2 regions of the Nonomuraea sp. NPDC004186 genome follow, and region 1 is predicted to be linked to the other one. Evidence: riboswitches for the same ligand, from Rfam matches in the RefSeq annotation. Region 1 holds a riboswitch; the other holds the start of a gene.
The links. Region 1 has a riboswitch for cobalamin ahead of ACWEPL_RS41270 (ribonucleoside-diphosphate reductase subunit alpha). Riboswitches for the same ligand answer to the same signal wherever they lie in the genome.
Positions count from the first base shown of each region.

Region 2: linked by a shared signal. The riboswitch ahead of cobN (cobaltochelatase subunit CobN) and the one ahead of ACWEPL_RS41270 (ribonucleoside-diphosphate reductase subunit alpha) in region 1 are both predicted to bind cobalamin.

Region 1 is NZ_JBSGFQ010000068.1:49,228-52,627, reverse strand. Features, by position in the region: gene ACWEPL_RS41270 (ribonucleoside-diphosphate reductase subunit alpha) at 1-1,488, opposite strand, end outside; cobalamin riboswitch at 1,614-1,808, opposite strand; gene ACWEPL_RS41265 (tripartite tricarboxylate transporter substrate-binding protein) at 1,813-2,760, opposite strand; gene ACWEPL_RS41260 (SAM-dependent methyltransferase) at 2,837-3,400, opposite strand, start outside.
Region 2 is NZ_JBSGFQ010000033.1:15,687-19,086, forward strand. Features, by position in the region: gene ACWEPL_RS25800 (precorrin-8X methylmutase) at 1-115, opposite strand, end outside; gene ACWEPL_RS25805 (precorrin-3B synthase) at 112-1,548, opposite strand; cobalamin riboswitch at 1,566-1,761, shown strand; gene cobN (cobaltochelatase subunit CobN) at 1,799-3,400, shown strand, end outside.

The DNA of each region.
Region 1 (3,400 bases):
GTACGCGGCCAGCGCGATCTCCTCGGCGATCCTGGTGGACAGCTCCAGCGCCTCGGGCGAGTCGAACGGCAGCCGCAGCGTGAAGAACACGTCGGCCAGGCCCATGACGCCGAGCCCGATGGGCCGCCAGCGCTTGTTCGCCGCCTCGGCCTCGGGCGTCGGGTAGAAGCCCAGGTCGATGGTCCGGTCCAGGAAGCGCACGGCCGTTCGCACGGTGCCGCGCAGCCGGTCCCAGTCCAGGTCACCGGCCAGGTCACCGGCCAGGTCACCGGTCAGGAGGTGGGCGGCCAGGTTGATCGAGCCGAGGTTGCAGACTGCGGTCTCGGCGTCGCTGGTGACCTCCAGGATCTCGGTGCACAGGTTCGACAGGTGGATGACGTTCCCGGGGCGGCCGGTCTGGTTGGAGGTGCGGTTGGCGGCGTCCTTGAAGGTCATCCAGCCGTTCCCGGTCTGGGCGAGCGTGCGCATCATCCGGCCGTACAGGGTCCTGGCCGGGATCTGCCGGACATGTCGCCCGGCGGCCTCGTACGCGCGGTACGCCCGCGTGAACGCGTCACCGTACAGGTCGGTGAGGTCGGGCACCTCCTTCGGGTCGAACAGCGACCAGACCTCGTCCGCCTCCACCCGGCGCATGAACTCGTCGGGCACCCAGTTCGCCAGGTTCAGGTTGTGGGTGCGGCGGGCGTCCTCGCCGGTGTTGTCGCGCAGCTCCAGGAACTCCTCGATGTCGGCGTGCCAGGTCTCCAGGTAGACGCAGGCCGCGCCCTTGCGCCGCCCGCCCTGGTTGACGGCCGCGACGGACGAGTCGAGCGTGCGCAGCCACGGGACGATGCCGTTGGAGTGGCCGTTGGTGCCCCGGATCAGGGAGCCGCGCGAGCGCACCCGGGTCCAGGCGATGCCGATGCCTCCGGCGTACTTCGACAGCCGCGCCACCTGCCCGTACCGGTCGTAGATCGCCTCCAGCTCGTCGCGCGGCGAGTCGAGCAGGAAGCACGACGACAGCTGCGGGCGGCGCGCGCCCGAGTTGAACAGCGTGGGCGAGCTGGGCAGGTACGACAGCGTGGACATGAGCGCGTAGAGCTCGGCGGCCTCCGCCACCGACTCCGACAGGCCGCAGGCCACGCGGAGGAAGAAGTGCTGCGGGCGCTCCAGCACCGCCCGCGTCTCGGGGTGGCGCAGCAGGTAGCGGTCATAGACGGTGCGCAACCCGAAATACTCGAACCGGTCGTCCGCCGCCACGGAGACCAGCGCGTCCAGCTCGGCGGCGTGCGCGGCGACGAACTCCGCCAGCCCGTCCTGGATCAGCCCGGCCGCGTGGGTGGCGGCGATGGACTCGGAGAACGTCCGCACCCCGTGCGCGGCGGCCTCGTCGGCGATCTCCTCGGCCAGGAGCCGGGCGGCGACCCGGGAGTTGGCCGGGTCGGTGATGACCCGGGCGGCGGCCTCCTCGATGGCCAGGCGGCGATCGACCTCGATGATCTGCGTCACGTGCTCTCTCCTCGCGAGCTCGTCCCCCGTGAGGGCGCGCGAGAGCACGGCGGCACGGATCATCCCCCGGCCGTTTCGCTCCCCGGCCCTCCCGCGAGGCCATGGTCACTTCGTGCCGGGCGGGCGGCCCGGGCACACCGCTGGCAGGTCTTCGGGCTCGCGGGCGCGCGCATCGCTCCTACTGGCCGTCGCTTCCCAGATCGCTCCAGTGCACCTGACGGCGGTCGTTCCCGCTCACCGCTGCGGGGCAGCCCCGGAATCACACCGGGTTCCCTTTTGCTCCGCCTCCGGAGAGGCGAACCAGCGACGAGCAGGATCCTACATCTAGTGGCCGTTCCCGCAACTACCCCAGCATGTTGTGGCCTTGGTGGTGCCGAGCAGACCGAGATCCCGCAGGACGGCGCGGGTGCGCTCGACCTCGGAGCCCAGCCACTGCTTGAAGTCGGCGCCGCTGAGCGGGATCGAGATCCAGCCCGCGGACCGGCAGGCCGCCTCCCAGTCGGCCGATCCGGTCACGTCCTCGCACATGCGGATGGCCGATTCGCGGCTCTCATCCGTCATGCGCTCGGGCCCGAAGGCCGCCGCCCAGTCCACGAAGTCGACCCGTACGCCGGACTCCAGCAGCGTCGGCGCGTCGAGGCCGGGCACCTGCCTGGCCGAGGACACCGCGAGCGCCTTGACCTGGCCGGCCTTGATGCTCGCGCGCCAGTCGGCCAGCGGGCCCGCGGCCGCCGCGGCCTTGCCGGACAGCAACGCGGTGACGGCCTCCTGGCTGCTGGGGTAGCCGGTGTACTCGAGCTGGCGGGTGTCGGCGCCGAGCCCCCTGGCGATCAGGCCGAACAGCAGGTGGTCGGGCTCCCCCTGGGGCCCGCCCGCCAGCTGCGTCTGGCCCGGACTGGCGAGCAGGTGGGCGCCGAACGCCTCGAAGTCCCCGAACGGCGAGTGGACGGGCACGACCACGACCTCGACCTCGCCGGTGAGCCTGGACAGGGGGGTCGCGGTGTCGAGGAGGGTCTGGCCGTTGTTCAGCTCGGCGGCGGCCAGCGCGGGCAGCCCGCTCACCATGATCCTGGTGCCCGCGCCGGTCTCGTATCCGGCCGTCCGGGCCGCGCCGGCGAACGCCTGCCCGACGCGCTCCCAGCGGCGCCCCTGAGGGCCGATCGAGTATCGGGCGCGCAGGCCCGCCGCAGTCCCGGCGAAGCGCTCCGTCCCGCAGCCGGCCGCGCACGCGGCCAGGCCCAGCCCCCATGCGAAGAACCGCCGACGGCGCATGTGCCTCTCCCCCGAGCATCGCGAGTCATCGCTCACTCTAAGTTATCGACACAATACGCAGAGATACACATATCTCTCATAGTGGCTTTTTGCCGACCCCGGCCATCAGGGACGACGGCAGCGACCAGTCCCCCACCAGCTTGGGCCGGTCGGGACGCCAGTCGACGGCCTGCACCAGGCCCGGCGGCTCCAGCGGGAAGTCGCCGAAGAAGGCGCGGATCTCGGCGGGCGTGCGGTCGGTGCCGCCGCTCGGATCGTCCGAGGAGGCGCCCCGGTAGCGCTGCCCGTCCTCCAGACGGCCCATCGAGGTGGCGTGGGTGATCACCAGGTAGCTGCCCGGCGCCAGCCGCTCGCGCAGGGTCGCCAGAGCCTGCTGCGGCCGCGCCGAATCCGGCAGGAAGTGCAGGATCGACACGAGCAGCACCCCGACCGGCCGGCGCAGGTCCAGGAACCCGCCCGCTCCCGCCAGCACCGCGTCGGGATCCAGGAGGTCCGCCTCGACGAGCGCGGCCCTGCCCGAGTGTCCGAGCAGGGCCGTGGCGTGTGCTGCGACGACCGGATCGCGATCGACGTAGACGACCCGGGCCTCGGGCGCCACCTCGTGCGCGCTGCCCTGGGTCGGCAGCCCGCTGCCGAGGTC
Region 2 (3,400 bases), on a different contig from region 1:
TCCGCACCGCCACCTGCGCGACCTCGGGCGGCATCCCGGTGAGGTCGGCCTCGGCACGGATGGTCGCGAACGAGCGCCGGTAGATCTCGGCCCCGTCGCGGATGTAGTCGCTCACTGATGCCTTTCCTGGTATCCGTCGCCGGTGGCGACCATCTGGACGACCCGGCCGCGCGGCAGCCCGCAGCGCCGTTCGCAACCGGCCCAATGCACGGGCATCGCCGGGGGGCCGTCCAGGGTCGCCACCCAGCGCCGCGCGTCCTCCTGGACGTCGGCCAGGGACTTGGCGCAGCCCGGACGGCCGGTGCAGGCGCTCACCCCGGCCCACGGCGACGCCGGGTCCGTCACCAGCCCGGCCGCCTCCAGCATTCGCGCCGCCCGGCCGGCGGCGGCGGGCGGGAGGTCGAGGAGTACGACGGTCCGCCACGGCGTCAGCCGGACCGGCACGCCGGTGGCGTCTCCCGGGTCGGACGCGGTGGCGTCTCCCGGATCGGGCACGCCGGTGGCGCCTCCCGGACCAGGCGCGCCGGTGGTGCCGGCCGGGCCGTTCGCCTCGGCCGCTGCGGCGATGGCGCTTGCCTGGGCGGCGGACAGCCGTCCGAGCGGCACCACGACCTCCAGCGCCACCCGCCCGTCCCGCTGCTCGACCCGCCCGGCACGCGGCGCCGAGACCGTATCCCGGACGACCGGAGCGGGCGGTGCCCACATCTCGGCGTCCGGGGCCGGCCCGGCGTGCGACTGGTGCCCGGTGCGGGCATCGGCGGCGCGGTCGGCAGTGCCGGTGCGATCGCGGGGGGCTGTGCCGGTGCGGTCATGGGAGGCGGTGCGGTCGTGGGGGGCGGTGGTGGTGCGGTCGTGGGGGGCGATGCGGTCGTGGGGGGCGGTGGTGGTGCGGAGGCGGGTGGCGATGCGGGCGGGGCCGTTGTCCAGCTCCGCGATCCGCCACGCGCCCCGATCCCCTTCCGGCCGTTCGTCGAGGAACGCCTCGGCGGCGGCGATCATGAGTTCGGCGGCCACGTCCGCCCCCACGGCGAGCCCGGCGTCCACGCCCGCTAGCAGCAGCCGCCCGTCGAAGAACGTGACGTCGGCCCCCAGCGCGAGCATGTCGCCGCTGCCCTCGTCCACCGCGAACAGGAACCGCCCCGGCAGCCCGGCCAGCCGGGGCCGCGAGCACAGCGCCCGGTCCAGCGCCGCCACCAGGGGCTGCGGGTCCAGCAGGCCGGGGCCCGTGCGACCGCCGAGCGGCGAGGCCACGATGTTGCGTACGCGCTCGTGCGCCTGCGACGGCAGCAGTCCGGCGGCGGCGATCCGCTCGGCGAAGGCGGCGGGTGAGCGCAGGCCGCGCACCTGGACGTTCGCCCGGGAGGTCAGCTCGATCACGTCCGAGCCGAGGTCGGCCGCGCAGGCGGCCAGCTCGCGCAGCCGGGCGGGTGAGATCGCGCCGCCGGGCAGGCGGACGCGGGCCAGCGGGCCGTCGGCGGCCTCGTGCACCTGTAGCGCCCCCGGACAGGCGTCGGGGCGCATACGTCCGGAAAAGTCGGCTATGGACACGATCAGGATGGTAACGCCACTTCTGGCGGGGGTCGCTCTTGTCGTAGGCTCCCTGTAGGCGATGGCTAGGGAGGAAGCCGGTGCGAATCCGGCGCGGTCCCGCCACTGTGACCGGGGAGCGAACCCCACCGCAGGCCACTGCCCGGCGACGGGTGGGAAGGCCGGGGTGAGCGCTGATCCGGGAGCCAGGAGACTCCGGCCGCCGCGACACCCGCGACCCGGGGCGAGGACCCCGAGGGAGGATTGCGCCGTGCCTGGCGACAGCCGTACCGTCCTGCTGCTCTCGACCTCCGACACCGACCTGCTCAGCGCTCGCGCGAGCGGTGCCGCCTACCGGTTGGGCAACCCGGCCCGGCTGGCGGCCGAGGAGCTGCCCGCCCTGCTGGAAGGCGCCGACGTGGTCGTGGTGCGCCTGCTCGGCGGGCGGCGCGCCTGGGAGGAGGGCCTGGACGCACTGCTGGCCGGCCCTCTGCCGGTGGTGGTGCTGGGCGGCGAGCAGGCGCCGGACGCTGAGCTGATGGAGCTGTCCACGGTCAGCGGCGGCGTCTGCGCCGAGGCCCACGCGTACCTGGCCCACGGCGGGCCGCCGAACCTGGCCGAGCTGCACGCGTTCCTGTCGGACACGGTGCTGCTGACCGGGCACGGGTTCGCGCCGCCGGAGGCCACGCCCTCCTGGGGGCTGCTGGAACGCGACGCGCGGCCCGGGCCGGGACCCGTGATCGGGGTGCTCTACTACCGGGCGCACCACCTGGCGGGCAACACCGCGTTCGTGGAGACGCTCTGCGCGGCCGTGGAGGAGGCGGGCGGGCGGGCGCTGCCGGTGTTCTGCTCCTCGCTGCGCACCGCCGAACCCGAGCTGCTCGACACGCTGCGCGCCGCCGACGCGCTGGTGGTGACCGTGCTGGCGGCGGGCGGCTCGCGCCCCGCGACGGCGGGCGCGGGCGGCGACGACGAGGCGTGGGACGTGGGCGCGCTGGCCGCGCTCGACGTGCCGATCCTGCAGGGGCTCTGCCTGACCACCGGCAGGCAGGCGTGGGAGGAGAACGACGACGGGCTGTCGCCGCTGGACGCCGCCTCGCAGGTGGCCATCCCGGAGTTCGACGGGCGGATCATCACGGTGCCGTTCTCGTTCAAGGAGATCGACCCCGAGGGGCTGACCGTCTACGTCGCCGACCCCGAGCGGGCCGCCCGGGTGGCGGGCATCGCGGTACGGCACGGGCTGCTCCGGCACACCCCGCCCGCCGAGCGCCGCCTGGTCGTGATGTTGTCGGCGTACCCGACCAAGCACTCCCGGGTGGGCAACGCGGTCGGCCTGGACACCCCGGCCAGCACGGTCAGGCTGCTGGCCAGGCTCGCCGAGGCCGGCTACGACCTCGGCGAGGGCTTCCCGGGCGTGGCCGAGCAGGACGGCGACGCGCTCATCCACGCGCTGATCGCCGCCGGCGGCCAGGACCAGGACTGGCTGACCGAGGAGCACCTGGCGGGCAATCCGGTACGCATCTCCGCCGCGTCCTACGAGCGCTGGTACCGCACCCTGCCCGAGGAGCTGCGGACGGAGATGGAGCGGCACTGGGGGCCGCCGCCGGGCGAGCTGTTCGTGCACGAGGGTGACATCGTCCTCGCGGCGCTGCGGGCGGGGAACCTGGTGGTGATGGTGCAGCCGCCGCGCGGCTTCGGCGAGAACCCGATCGCCATCTACCACGACCCCGACCTGCCGCCCAGCCACCACTACCTGGCCGCCTACCGCTGGCTGTCGGCCGAGTTCGCGGGCTCCGGCGCGCACGCGATGGTGCACGTGGGCAAGCACGGCAACCTGGAGTGGCTACCCGGCAAGTCGGCCGGCATGTCCGCC